2 regions of the Streptococcus sp. SCPM-O-B-23252 (M501) genome follow, and region 1 is predicted to be linked to the other one. Evidence: predicted binding sites of a transcription regulator. Region 1 holds the regulator's gene; the other holds the start of a gene.
The links. The regulator HrcA, encoded in region 1, represses chaperone genes, less so after heat shock. The targets are predictions, from matches to a motif close to TTAGCACTCNNNNNNNNNGAGTGCTAA.
Positions count from the first base shown of each region.

Region 2: the regulator HrcA is predicted to act here: its motif matches at 5,214-5,240, upstream of groES (co-chaperone GroES).

Region 1 covers NZ_JBYQGS010000001.1:133,828-141,010, reverse strand. Annotated here, with positions in the region: gene grpE (nucleotide exchange factor GrpE) at 201-725, opposite strand; gene hrcA (heat-inducible transcriptional repressor HrcA) at 750-1,784, opposite strand; gene AC3E6G_RS00650 (M15 family metallopeptidase) at 1,951-2,724, opposite strand; gene AC3E6G_RS00645 (histidine phosphatase family protein) at 2,717-3,415, opposite strand; gene AC3E6G_RS00640 (histidine phosphatase family protein) at 3,457-4,173, opposite strand; gene AC3E6G_RS00635 (PFL family protein) at 4,307-5,644, opposite strand; gene AC3E6G_RS00630 (ACT domain-containing protein) at 5,663-5,929, opposite strand; gene AC3E6G_RS00625 (rhomboid family intramembrane serine protease) at 6,067-6,669, opposite strand; gene AC3E6G_RS00620 (CPBP family intramembrane glutamic endopeptidase) at 6,834-7,183, opposite strand, start outside.
Region 2 covers NZ_JBYQGS010000002.1:144,891-152,073, forward strand. Annotated here, with positions in the region: gene AC3E6G_RS07065 (ABC transporter permease) at 1-383, opposite strand, end outside; gene AC3E6G_RS07070 (ABC transporter ATP-binding protein) at 396-1,028, opposite strand; gene AC3E6G_RS07075 (ABC transporter permease) at 1,044-2,306, opposite strand; gene groL (chaperonin GroEL) at 3,261-4,883, opposite strand; gene groES (co-chaperone GroES) at 4,907-5,191, opposite strand; gene AC3E6G_RS07090 (hypothetical protein) at 5,319-5,612, opposite strand; gene AC3E6G_RS07095 (PTS system mannose/fructose/sorbose family transporter subunit IID) at 5,715-6,569, opposite strand; gene AC3E6G_RS07100 (PTS mannose/fructose/sorbose/N-acetylgalactosamine transporter subunit IIC) at 6,553-7,183, opposite strand, start outside.

The DNA of each region.
Region 1 (7,183 bases):
TTCTTTTTTCTTTTTGATATTTTCCTTGCAAGCCTCCGGCTTGTGTTTTATCTTTCTTTCATAGTTTAGTGTCGTTTCGGACAAGGTAGCCTAGTTGAACACGCCCTAAGCTCTGGGTAAAAAAGATAGATTTCCTTGTGTTCATCGAACACTTCGTCAATCTCCTATTTTTACTGTGAGCTTTTTACGGGCTTTGTATCCTAGTTGTAGACAACTACCATAGCCGGTCTTAGGATGCGGTCATGGAGTTTGTAGCCTTTTTGGAAGACTTGTGCGATAGTGTCTGCTGGATGTTCGTCATCAGCTGGGACTGTTTGAATAGCCATATGATAGTTATGGTCAAATTCTCCGTCCGCTGCGATTTCTTCAATCCCTTCTTCTTTCAGGGCGTGAATCAAGCTTTCTTGTACCATTTCCAAGCCCTTCTTCACATCATCTGTCAATCCTTCGACGGCAAGGGCACGTTCGAGGTTGTCCAGTGATGGTAAGATCGCTTTTGCCAAATCTTGGCTACGGTATTTTTGTAATTGTTGACGTTCTTCATTGGCACGGCGCTGAATGTTTTGCATCTCTGCATGAGCACGAAGGTATTTGTTTTCAAATTCCTCGGCACGCGCTTGTGCTTCTTCTAACTCAGAAGGTTGGTTGCTTTCCTCAACAACTTCTTCAGTTGTCTCGGCAACTTCCTCTTCTTTCACGTCTTCTTTTTTGATATCTTCTGTCAAGGCATACACCCCTTTCATTTGGTCTTAATTTACTTCATAATGGTTGCTGTTGAGGTAACGGTAATAATCCGTCAACTTCATGACCAGTACTCGGCCGATAACATTGACCAGGCTTATCACACGCCTGTAGTCCATCTCTACGGGACCAATCACATGCATGAGGGCCATCCCACGATAAGGAACTAAGAACTTGTGACTAATGACCGTCACATTTTTTAAGGCCTTCTCTTGGGATTCCGCAACCAGGATCTGGGTCATTTGGTCTTCCGGCATTCCTCCTCGTAACTCCAAGGCTACGTGTTGGGGATTATCTAAGAACTTATAGGTCTGAAGATCGGCATAACTCAAAGATGAAACCTTTCCTTCTACAAAGACCAGTTCTTGAAACAGTTGCGAGAAGACGTAATCGAATAGATCCACGACATTGTCTGTCGTCTTGAAATAGCGCTGTACAATCTGTGGAATCTCCGTCCGTAAGCGGTAGTGGATATCCAAGACCGTATTTCCAATGAAGCGTTCTTGAACCAGCTGATGGAAGATTTCCAAGTCACTGGTTAAGAAATTCTTTGGAATAGCAAACTGTACGGTGACAGGCTTTGATTCATCCAAGGTCAGAACTGCTAAGGCATCATGGTTGGATAATGGAACAATCTCAAAACCCGTCAAGCGCTGCCGTGTCGGCTCCACATCCTGAATCACTGCGGTGTAGCCCGTCATCTGGGCTAGTAACTTGGCCGTAGCATCCAAGATATCGTCTAACTTAAAGGCTTCGAAATCAAAGGCCTTCACCACCTGGTAGACATCTTGTTCATCAATCAACTCTAGATCGAGCGAGTTCTGAACGAAATATTGGAAACCAGCTCGACTAGGCATGCGGCCACTCGAAGTATGGGCTTTCTCTAGCAACCCTTGCTTTTCGAGAGCAGCCATGTCGTTTCGGATGGTCGCACTACTGGATTGAATGACATCTTGTAGTGCTTTTGAACCGACCGGTTCGTGGGTCTTGGTAAAGATATCAACGACAAGATTTAAAATCTCATTTTGACGTTCTGTAACCATGACCTCACCTCTCTTTCATTTTTAGCACTCTAAACACTCAAGTGCTAAACCATGATTCTATTATACACCCTCTCAAAAGAAAGTCAAGAAAAAAATCCAAAAAATTAGCACTCTTTTTTAAAGAGTGCTAAAAATCATTCTTAAGACCGATACTAGGCCAAAAAAACTATAAACCTGCTTCTTTCAGCTTTTGAATATATTCTTCTAAGACCAGTTGGTGCTTGACCATATACTGGGCATTTTCTACACCGACGTAGCGGAAGTGCCAGTTTTCATAGTCCACACCCGTGATCGCATTTTTCCCTTCTGGATAACGGAGAACAAACCCATATTGTGGCGCCAAGGCAATAATTTGTTGCACTACCTCTTCGGATAGCCCATTTGGGGCACTCATATCAATCGCAAGGCCTGTCTGGTGCTCACTAGCCCCTGGGACCTGTACTTGTGTTTGTGCTTGACGTTCTGCCTCTTCATGAGGAAGCCCAGTAGCTTCTAATTGAGCTATCCGCTCATTAAAAAGTTCTGTTTGCTCCTCTACACTTCGATAACCGGAAATCAAGGACTCCTCAGGAGCAATGGCCCTTGCCGCCGCTAAAAATTGCTTAGTTTGTTCTGCGATCCGACTATCCACCTTGATTTCTTCAACGTCGACTAACTGAGGATTCAGCTCAGCCAACTTGTTGTCCCGGTTGACCAAGACTAGGTTCCAATCCTTGCTAGAAACTTGCGGAAGGTCTGTCTTCGGTTTTTCTTCCTTTTTCTCAACCTTTTTTGGAGTAGTCGTTTCTACTTTTTTATCTTCAACAGAGCCCATATGAAGCCATTGAGGTTTCAAATAGAAAATACCCACTCCTGCTCCGATTAGACAGAGGCCTATACAGCAGAGCACGATCCAGCTAACTTTCTTTTCTCTTTTCTTGGCAAGTTTATATTTAGTCATGATTTTCCTCTAACCATTTCGCTCCAACCTGGCGGTATGACAGATCTCCAACTGCTTCTAGTTTAAATTGGCCATCTTCATACTCAATAACAGTCACACTACCATTGTCCAAGACCAATTCTTTAAAGGCTTTTGGATCAATCAGGTAAATCAAGGTACTGATGGTCATCCCATGACTGACTACGATGGCATTCCCACCACCTTGAGACTCGACATCCTTAGCAATCGTCGTAAAGCCATCCAAGATGCGGTCACGAAGGGTTTCCCAAGACTCTGCCCAGCCGGCTGTGTCCACTTCGACAATCCCTTCAGCCAACTCCATCAAGCTCAAATGATGGAAGTCATCGACACGAAAGACACGTGGTAAAACGCCCAAAAAGAGTTCTCCATCGTAGGCGCCATCAAAGCTTCCAAAACACCATTCGCGGATGCGCTTATCATAACGGTAAGGAATCTTACCCGTTAACCCTAATTCTTCTAGCACAATCCCCATGGTTTGAATGGTTCGACCGGAGTCGCTGGACACGGCTTGTTGGAACTGAATCCCAGCTTCACGTAGACCAATCCCCAATTCATGAATCCCTCGTTCGCCAGCTTCTGTCAAGGGACTATCAGACCAACCTTGGGCGCGACCAATGGTATTAAACATGGTTTTTCCATGACGGGCAATATACAATTTTGTCTTTGCCATTTTTATCCTCCTGCAATTGTTTTCTTCTTATATATAGTATCTTATTTTTTTACATCAAGTTCTTCTGAGTGGGCTGCTAACCAGTTAGCACCCAGCTTGCGGTATGACTCATCTCCGATGGTCTGGATTGAAAATTGTCCATTTTCGTATTCTACAAAGGTGACACTACCATTTTCAACCCTTGGATCCAGCTCAATCTCTGGATTCAAAATACACACAAAGGAACCAATGGTCATGCTGTGACTAACAACCAAGGCATTTCCACCACCCTTGGCTTCAACTTCCTTGGCAATCTCCTCAAAGCCATCTACAATCCGTTTTTTCAACACATCCCATGGTTCAGCCCAACCTGCTGTATCTACTTGGTAGATTCCATTCGCCAGTTCTTCCAGGGTAAGTTTCTTATAATCTTCAATATCTAGAGCCCGAGGAACAACTCCGCGGAAAAGCTCCCCTCCGTAGGCACCATCAAAACTTCCAAAACACCATTCCCGGATCTTTTTGTTGAAAGTATAAGGAATCTGATCTGTGAGCCCAAGCTCGTCTAAAACAATTCCCATGGTTTGAATAGCACGACCTGAATCGCTGGAAACAGCACGGACAAAGTCCAAACCAGATTCTCTCAAACCAACCCCCAATTCACGGATGCCTTCTTCTCCTTGAACAGTTAAAGGCGTATCCGACCAACCTTGGGCACGACCTATCGTATTAAACATGGTTTTTCCATGCCGAATAATAAACAATCTTGTTTTCGCCATGTGATCTCCTTTTATGTCCTTCTATTATATCATTTTTTATAAGGAAACTGGCAGCGATGACCTCTCGATTCACTTTCACTTCCTCAGCCAACATTAAAAGCCCTGAGCAAAAATCCTGCTCCAGGGCCATTTTTTAATTTTTAAAACTATGAACTGGGGCTGGAATTTGGCCACCACGGGCAATGAAATCAGCTGACGAAGCTTTGTTGACCTTCATCACCGGAGCAGACCCAAGAAGTCCTCCAAGCTCTAACATATCGCCTTCTTTTCCATAAGGAATGATCCGAACTGCTGTGGTCTTTTGGTTGATCACCCCGATAGCTGCTTCGTCGGCAATCATGGCCGCAATGGTTGTATCTGGAGTATCAGCTGGGATGGCAATCATATCCAAACCGACGGAACAGATAGCTGTCATGGCTTCCAATTTTTCCAAGTTGATATGACCTGATTGGACCGCCGCAATCATCCCTTCATCTTCTGAAACCGGAATGAAGGCACCTGACAAACCACCGACTTGGTTACAAGCCATAATGCCACCTTTTTTCACTTGGTCATTAAGCAGAGCCAGCGCTGCTGTTGTCCCGTGGGTTCCAACTACTTCAAGCCCCATGGCCTCAAGGACACGGGCAACCGAATCCCCAACTGCTGGTGTTGGAGCAAGAGACAAGTCGACAATTCCAAACTCAACACCGAGACGTTCACTAGCCATTTGACCTACCAATTGGCCGACACGGGTAATCTTGAAGGCTGTCTTCTTGACTGTTTCAGCCAATACATCAAAGCTTGCTCCGGGAACTTTTTCGATGGCCCGTTGGACGACACCAGGTCCTGAAACCCCAACGTTGATGACGACATCTGCTTCACCGACACCGTGGAAGGCTCCCGCCATAAAGGGATTATCTTCTACCGCATTAGCAAAGACAACGAGTTTACCTGGTCCCATTGGATCTGCTTGGGAAGCTTCTTTAATGATGCGCCCCATGTCTCGGACAGCGGTCATATTGATCCCTGTCTTAGTCGATCCAATATTGACTGAAGAGCAGACAAAATCTGTCTCCGCAAGGGCACGAGGAATGGAATTAATGAGGATCTCATCCCCTTTTTGGTAGCCTTTTTGAACAAGAGCTGAGAAGCCACCGATAAAGTTAACCCCAACTTCCTTCGCCGCACGATCCAGCGCCTTGGCAAAGGGTACATAGTCTGTCGCGCTGGTTGCTGCTCCGATAATGGAAATCGGAGTGACCGAAACCCGCTTGTTCACAATGGGAATGCCGAGTTCCGCCGCAATCTCATCCCCAACAGCCACTAAGTCCTTGGCCTTTGTCACAATCTTATTGTAGACTTTTTCCGCTGCCTTATCGATATCCGGATCAATACAATCTAGAAGGGAGATCCCCATGGTGATGGTCCGAACATCGAAGTTCTGCTCCTCAATCATGGCAATGGTTTCTGTTACCTGTCTAATGTCCATAAATTCTCAACCCCTATCTTACAAATTGTGCATAGCATCAAAAATCGCTGCACTTTGGATATTGATTTTCACATGCAGAGACTGACCGAATTCTTCTAACTCTGAACGGAGCTGTGTGAAATCTTTTTTCTCATCTGACGATACAACTGCCATCATGGTAAAGTATTCATCCAATACCGTTTGAGAGATATCATCGATATTGAGTCCTAATTCTGCCACTTTCGTTGCAACACCCGCTACGATTCCTTTTTGGTCTTTACCAACGACTGTAATAATTGCTTTCATGTCACTGCTCCATTCTATCTATTTGCTTCCATTGTAGCATAATCGCCTTAATTTCGCATAAATGTTTTAGAAAAGGTTCGGTTTATAAATAAAAAACATCCAAGAAAATCTCTTGAATGTCTGTTAGTCTTTATAAATCAACGATGGCTAAAGCGATTTTTCTTAAGGTAGTGGCTGAGGATAGAAACCCCAAGGTAACTCGCAATCCCTGAAAGATGCAATAGCGTTGAGATCCATCCGGTGATTACTGGTAAGAGCATGAGGCTAGATAGAAAAATTAAGAATAGATAAAACCATTTTACGGTGCGTGATAATTCTTTCCACACGTTTGGCAGGAGCATAATCCCTCCGGTCACAAAGGCATAGCCGACGGCAGAGATTCCTGTTGCCTGAATGTCCTGCCCGCGTGTTAAGAAGTGAAAAACGATGGAAGAGAGGACTGTCGCCGTCACAAAAACGATTAAGACTTGTCTGGAGCCTCTTTTTCTTTCTAGCAGTCCACCGAAGGGAAGGATCATGAGTCCGTTTAAAATCAAATGGACCCATAAAAACCAGACAGGGGCTCCTTTACTACCGTGCATCAAGGTCCCACTGACATACTGCCAACCATACACCGGCTTCGAATGAAAAGCCAATAGGTCATACATAGCATCCCCATAAAAGGAAGTCAATAAACCGAGCAACAAACAGATTAGAGCTATCGTACTGATAACAGGATAGGTTTTTATCATCGTTTTCATTTTAAAACTTCTTTTCTGTAAATAAATCAATTGTCTCACCTTGAGTATACTTTCATTATACCACCCCTTAAACGAAAATAAGATCACTTTTAAAAAGTGATCCTAGTTTCATTAAACAACTCCAACCTCTAACTCCCATTTCACGCCCAGCTACAAAAACAAGGTTATTTAACAAGAAAATGCCAGTAGATATAATTGAAGATAAAAATCCAGATCGGTTTCCAAAAAGTGAGAAAATTGCTAAAGGCATGCAAGAAGATGGGCAACCGGATATCTTTAGTTTTCTTATAGACAGCTGCGAAGAAGAGCCCTGAACAGAAATAAAGAGAAAATGTTACAGGATCCCGATATTGATGGATCAGATGAAAGGCCGCAAAGAGAAAGCCCGAAAGCAAAACGTCTAAATGAAACTTACTTTCTTTAAAGAAGACATTCATCAGATAGCCTCTAAAAATAAATTCTTCGATCATAGGAGATGTAACAGTTGCTAGGACAAAAAACAAAATACCCGAAA
Region 2 (7,183 bases), on a different contig from region 1:
AAGGTGTTCTTAAAGTGCTTGGCCCGCTCTGGAGATTGATTTTGCAGGGTTTCTTCAGTCTCAATAATCTCGTGGTCTAGGATATCTGCGATGGCATTGATCCGCTTGATGGAGGAGGTGATCCCCTCTACCTGGCTGATTTTTTCGATATCTTCTCCTCTGAGATTCCCAGCTCCCCGAGGGGTTCCTGGATTGGTCCTGCGGTTGATCTGCATGGAGAAGCTATTGGTGATGGATCCCAGGCTTTCCGATGAAGCTTGTTGGGTCGCTCCCTTCATGGAGAGTCCAATCAAGCTCAAGGTCCCCATGAGGAGAATGATGGCAAAGAGCAAGAGAGACTTGGGCCATTTACGTGTGATATAAGCAAAAGCATTTCGCAACATAGCATTCCCTCCTTACTTGCTCTTCTCAACGAGGCTACGGCGACTCAATTCCAAGACCACATCGGAGGCCTCTGCCACTTCCTTACTGTGGGTGACGACAATGACACATTTTTGACGTTCCTTGGCCAACTTCTTCAAAATGGCAATAATGTCACCGGCTGTCTGTTCATCTAAGTTTCCTGTCGGCTCATCTGCCAAGATGACAGGTGCTTCTGAAACGAGCGCACGCGCAATGGCCACCCGCTGTTGTTGTCCTCCAGATAATTGCAGGACATTGCGTTTGATTTGCGTTTCGTCCAATCCCAATTCCAAGAGAATCTCTTTCCCAGCCTGTTTGTTAACCAGACGGACATTTTCCAGTGGCGTCAAATAATCGATTAGATTGTAATTCTGGAAGACCAGGGAGACATGGTGCTTGCGGTGGTAGCTAGACCCTTTGGTCTGGATGTCCTCCCCATCAAAGAGAACCTGACCCTTCTTGGGATTGTCCAGACCAGCCAAGAGGGAGAGGAGGGTCGATTTCCCAGTTCCTGACTGACCAATAATACTGTAAAATGTCCCATTTTCGAACTGATAGTTCACATTTGAGAGGATATCTTCACTATAGCTTTGGTAACTATAGGCTACATTCTTGAGTTCTAACATATGTGTCATTTCTCCTTAACTCATTTTTGTTAATATTTCTTTTGGGGTCTTGCGCCAGATCATGCTGGTCGTTACACCGAGCGACAGAAGGATCAAGCACAAGAGGCTAGCATAGGCGATTCCTAAGGAAAGGCCTTGAGGGACTTGGTTGAGCAAGTCTAGGGTCTGCTGTTGACCCGTCTGTCCGACAAACTGCTCTAAAAAACGATGGCTGACCATCCGCCCGATGAGAAAGGCTGGGATCACCGCTAGTAAGGATACCAGCACCACTTCCAAGAGGAACTGTCTAAAGATCCGGCCCTTGCTCTTCCCAATGGATAAGAGCACCCCGATTTCATGGATCCGCTCCCGTGTCCAGAGACTGAGTAAGAGCGATAGAGCACCTGCTCCCGTCACTAGGAGGACGATCATCATGATCCGTACCAGGCCTTCTAGGGTCTGGGAGGATTCTTTCATCTGGTCAAAGGCCTTGCGATCTTCGACCAAACGGAGAGACTGCCAATCCAGATCCAAGCTTTTGACTTGCTTCAAGAGGGCATCGATTTTCTCAGGATCTTTGACGCCAAAGGTGACCTGGGTCACTTCTTGCTGACTGAGACCTAGGAGCTTGGTCGCATCCTCATAAGGGAGGTAGACTTGGTTTTCACTCAGATCTGAGGTCATCCCTGTGAATTTTTCCTGTTTCTTACCCGAAAAAATGCCAACGATTTTAAAGGTTTGCTCTTTGGCAGGAGTCTCTCCCATCTGAAAGCTGGATAAAGTCAAGGAATCTCCGACCTTTAGCTTGTTCTTCTTAGCCAACTCTTCGTGGATCAAGATCTGGCCGCGAGCCTGATCGGATAAGTGCTTGCCTTGCACCAGTTGGAAACTACCACTGCGGAAATCCAGGTGCTGGTCTGTCTTCTGGGTGAAAACAGCGCCTAGCGCTTGCTTGGCTTCCTGCCCCAAATCGTCCCGCTCTACCGACTGCTGTCCCGTCACCGCTTCTTTACCAAGAATGCGAACGGGACTTTCATATTGAGGAACCATGGCTCCCACCCCAGCTAGTCGCTGCACCTTTTCAGCCTCCTTCAGCGCAAAGGGAGTATTCCCCTGCTTACTGGTCAGGGCAAAACTGGTCCCAGCCGACTGTTTGATATGGTCCTCCAGCCTTCCTCCTACTTGCATCAGTGAAAAACAGAAATATAAGCAAGAGAGGATCAAGAGGAGAATCAGAAAGAGAACCAGATTCCTCGTTCTTTTTCGAGTAATATAGGCAATTGCCTGTTGTAAGAGCATGAACTCACCCTCCATTTCAAAGCCCACAGCAATACAAAATGGGCGCTTTCATCATTTGTTATAGTTATTATAGAAAAGAAATGTGAAATGTTTATGAAATAGAAAAAAACTCCCCCAGAAAAATCTGGAAGAGCCTTAGCAAGGGGTGGATGAAAAAGTTTAATATGAAAAAGGTCGATAAAAATTAAGAATCAAAAAGTTTTAATTTATTCGATCAAGTTTTTGTCTTTAGACATGTATGTGGGAAGTATTCCCCCCTTGCTCTAGTGTAGAACATTTATCTACTTCCTATATTTTAACGCATCTTTGTTACAAAATAAAGGAATTTGTATTGCATTTTTGTTCCAAATATCGAACAGGCAGGTTACTTCAAAATACCAACTATCTATCCACCAGCTTCAAAGGTTATTCTTCCCTTAACATCACTATATGTAAACAAAAATCCGCACCTCAAATAACTGCTCTGATCCTCATCGGATTGATCTTAGTTTCTTCAAGAAAGGAAACCGAACTGTAGAAAAAACAGGCTTCAGCCAAATTTATTTCACAAACTTTCGTAATATATATAAATATGCATCCTTCTGCCACAAAGAAAAGATTAGAATAATCAGTTCATCCAATGATTGATTGAGGATTGGAGACTTGCCAACCTCTTTGAGCTAGTAAGATGATTAGGCACTTTAGTACCAATCTTTTACACAGGTTACGACGCGAAAAAGGGAGGAACGATACTTTCCTCCCTTTGAGCTAGTAAGACGTTTAGCCAAACCGCCTGATAGCGGTTGGCGTCAAATGATTAGAGGCATAGTCTCAATCAAACACACAGATTACGACAGAAAATAAAGAAGGCCGATAATGCCTTCTTTGTTTTCTTAGTAAGATGATTAGGTAGACCGCGACATAGCGGCTACCGTCCAATGATTCGGTGCTTTAGCACCAATCATTGGTATCAGATTACATCATCCCACCCATCATGCTTGGATCCATAGCTGGTGCTGCTGGAGCTGGTTCTGGTTTGTTGGCTACCACTGCTTCGGTCGTCAAGATAAGGCTCGCTACGGAAGCCGCATTTTGAAGGGCTGAACGGCTCACCTTCACTGGGTCGATAATTCCTGCTTCAATCATGTTGACCCATTCACCTGTTGCAGCATTGAAGCCTGTTCCGACTTCTGCATGTTTCAAGCGATCGATAACGATTGATCCTTCATAGCCTGCATTGTGAGCGATTTGACGTACAGGCTCTTCCAAGGCGCGAAGCACAATGTTGCGTCCTGTCGCTTCGTCCCCTTCCAATTCAAGGGTTGCAACTGCAGAAATAACATTGGCAAGGGCCGTACCACCACCGGCAACAATTCCTTCTTCAACCGCTGCGCGTGTCGCATTGAGGGCGTCTTCGATACGGAGTTTCATTTCTTTCAACTCTGTTTCGGTTGCAGCTCCGACCTTGATGACTGCAACGCCACCAGACAATTTTGCCAAGCGTTCTTGGAGTTTTTCACGGTCAAATTCTGAAGTTGTGGTTTCGATTTGTGATTTGATCACAGCCACACGGTTAGCGATAGCTTCAGGATTTCCTGCACCTTCTACAATGACTGTGCTATCTTTGTCCACTGTCACCTTACTTGCTTGACCGAGCGCCTCGATGGTCGCATCTTTCAACTCAAGACCAAGATCTTCTGTGATAACAGTACCACCTGTCAAGATCGCGATGTCTTCTAGCATAGCTTTGCGACGGTCTCCAAATCCTGGTGCCTTAACAGCTACGACATTGAAAGTTCCACGAATCTTGTTCAAGACAAGCGTTGGGAGGGCTTCTCCATCCACATCATCCGCAATGATCAAGAGTGGACGGTTGCTTTGAAGGATACTTTCAAGCAATGGCAAGATTTCCTGGATGTTTGATACCTTCTTGTCGGTGATCAAGATATAAGGATTTTCAAGGTCTGCCACCATTTTTTCATTATCAGTGACCATGTATTGAGAGAGGTAACCACGGTCAAACTGCATTCCTTCAACGACTTCTAACTCGGTTTCCATTCCACGAGATTCTTCAATCGTGATCACCCCATCGTTACCCACTTTTTCCATGGCTTCTGAGATGTATTCACCGACTTTTTCAGAGCGAGAAGAGACAGCTGCAACCTGGGCGATAGCCTCTTTATTGGCAACTGGAATGGCATTGTTTTTCAAGGCTTCAACAGCAGTCGCAACCGCTGCTTCAATCCCTCGACGGATACCAATTGGATTCGCACCCGCTGTAACGTTCTTGATCCCTTCACGGACGATAGCTTGGGTCAAGACAGTCGCAGTGGTTGTTCCGTCTCCAGCGATATCGTTGGTCTTAGAAGCAACTTCTGATACCAATTTGGCACCCATATTTTCGAAGTGGTCTTCCAATTCGATTTCCTTAGCGATAGTCACCCCATCATTGGTGATCAAGGGTGACCCAAATGATTTTTCAAGAACCACATTGCGCCCTTTAGGTCCTAAGGTCACCTTAACGGTATCTGCTAGGATATCCACCCCACGGACCATGGCTGCACGAGCATCTGATGAAAATTTAATTTCTTTTGACATACATCTTTCTCCTTTCTGATTCTTTAGGCTTCAACAATGGCAAGAATACTTGCAGTCCCAACAATCGTGTACTTCTCATCGCCGTCTTTCACTTCAACGCCTGCATGATTTTCCACCAAGACCGTATCACCGACTTTGACACTTGGTGCTACCAACTCGCCACTGAGGGTCCGAACTCCCTCACCTACAGCGATAACTTCTGCTGTTTTAGTTTCAGCTTGACTTGCTCCTGCGATGACAAAGCCACCGACTGTTTGTTCTTTTTCTTCTACTTTCAAGACCACTCGGTCTCCTAATGGTTTTAACATGTCATTCCTCCGTTCTTGTATTTTAGCACTCTTCAGCAACGAGTGCTAACTCATGTTTCTATTGTATCACTTGGTCAAAAATAGTCAAGAAAAAAACACCTCAATCTCTTCGAAGTGTTTTCGATTTCTAGCCAACCAAATTTAGTTTTTGTTGGTAAGCTTGGATGACTTTTTGTAAGTTGGCTCGACCACGATACATCCCATACCCCACTAGCAACATCCCTGCTATTCCAATCAGGGCAATCAAGCTACCTAAGATCAAAAATAGGAGGGAAGTCTTGTGAAAGAAATAAATCAGCAGTCCACCAATACTGGCCATGAGAAAGAGCACACTAAACCAGCGACCCAAGTTTTCCAACATATGGCGTTGGTAGCGAATTTCCGTCTCATACCCTTTTATTAATTCTTGTCTGGTGTGCATAGATGCCTCCTTCAATAAAAATTGAGAATGAAGTATTCGTAAAGGAGGTCACGTACTTCATTCTCAATGCTCCGGTTGCAATAAACTGTTTCCAGTTTTCTCTTAGTATTTGAGACCTGGGTCAAAGATTCCAAGAGCTACCCCAGCTAAGGCGATGATGACTAAGAGAAGCATGACCTTGTTTGGTGAGACTTTCTTCTTCGCCATGAGCCACCAGCAAAGCGTGATAAAGGCAGCAGTCAAGAGACCTGGATAGACGCCATCAATCTTTTCTTGGATTTTAAGGAAGGCTTCTCCATCAGCATTTTTGAATTCGAGGGCTGTTGTAACAGAGACCCAAGTCGCTGCTACGGCACCGATGACCATACCACCGACCACACTAATTGCTTTACGAAGGGCTTGTCCTTTTGGTCCTACAAGGAATTCAACAGCCTTGTCCCCTAAGTGATAGCCTTTGAAGAAGGCGAAACGCATGCCTAAGTAGACCAAGAGGTTCCAAACGACGATATAGAAGAGAGCTCCTGCAATGTTTCCGCCTTTAGAAAGACCAAGGGCAATCCCGAGAAGTACAGGAATTAAGGTCCCAACAACCAAGGAGTCCCCAATCCCAGCGATTGGACCCATCAAACCAGCACGCATCCCGTTGATGGTTTCGCCATCTACTGCTTCTCCATTGGCACGCGCTTCTTCCAAACCAGCTGTGATCCCTACAACCAATGATCCCAATTGTGGTTCCGTGTTGAAGAAGGCTGTATAGGTTTGCATGGCTTCTTTTTGTTCTTCTTTGGAATCATACATTTCTTCCACGATTGGAAGCATTGAAGTCAAATACCCAAAGGTTTGCATGTGTTCTTGAGAAAAACAAGTCAAGTGACCATAATACCAATGATGGAATGCTTTGGTTAGCGTTTTCTTTGAAATTTTCTTTTTATCAGCCATCTTAGATATCCTCCTCATCATCGTCAAAGTCATTTACTCCAGCAGGGACGACTTTCATTGTTTTAATCACTTCAAGTTCATAGTAGATCACTGCAAAGATCAATGAAACTACCGCACTCGCTACCAAGTTCAAGCCAAGAGATTTTGCCAAGGTAAATCCAACAAAGAATGGAATGAAGTCTCTCACTTCGGTAACGATTTGCTTCAAGAGGATGGCAATACCAACACATGGAAGAAGGGCACCGACTGTAAAGAGGGCTTTCATCCAGTAACCATCCATTGGAAGGTATTGTTTCATCAAATCCACCATGTTTTCACCGTATTTGGTGATAATCATAGTTGGAAGGAAGGAGAAGAGGAAGTGAGAAATCCATGGGTAAACCCAGTCCACTGCGTAGAGTTTTTTGAAGTTTCCTTCTTCAACGGCTTTCCAACCGATGTGTTGCCAAAGCAAGTTCATGGTTGCAGTACCGTAGAAAAGAACGGTGCCGATAGTCCCAACGGCTGCACCGATTGGGGCTGCTGCCGCTGCAATTGCTGCCTCACCAGTAATATTGTTGGCATGAACAAATAAGATGGAAAGAGGAATTCCGATATAAGAAATAGCCCGTACATCGGCAGATACAGTTCCA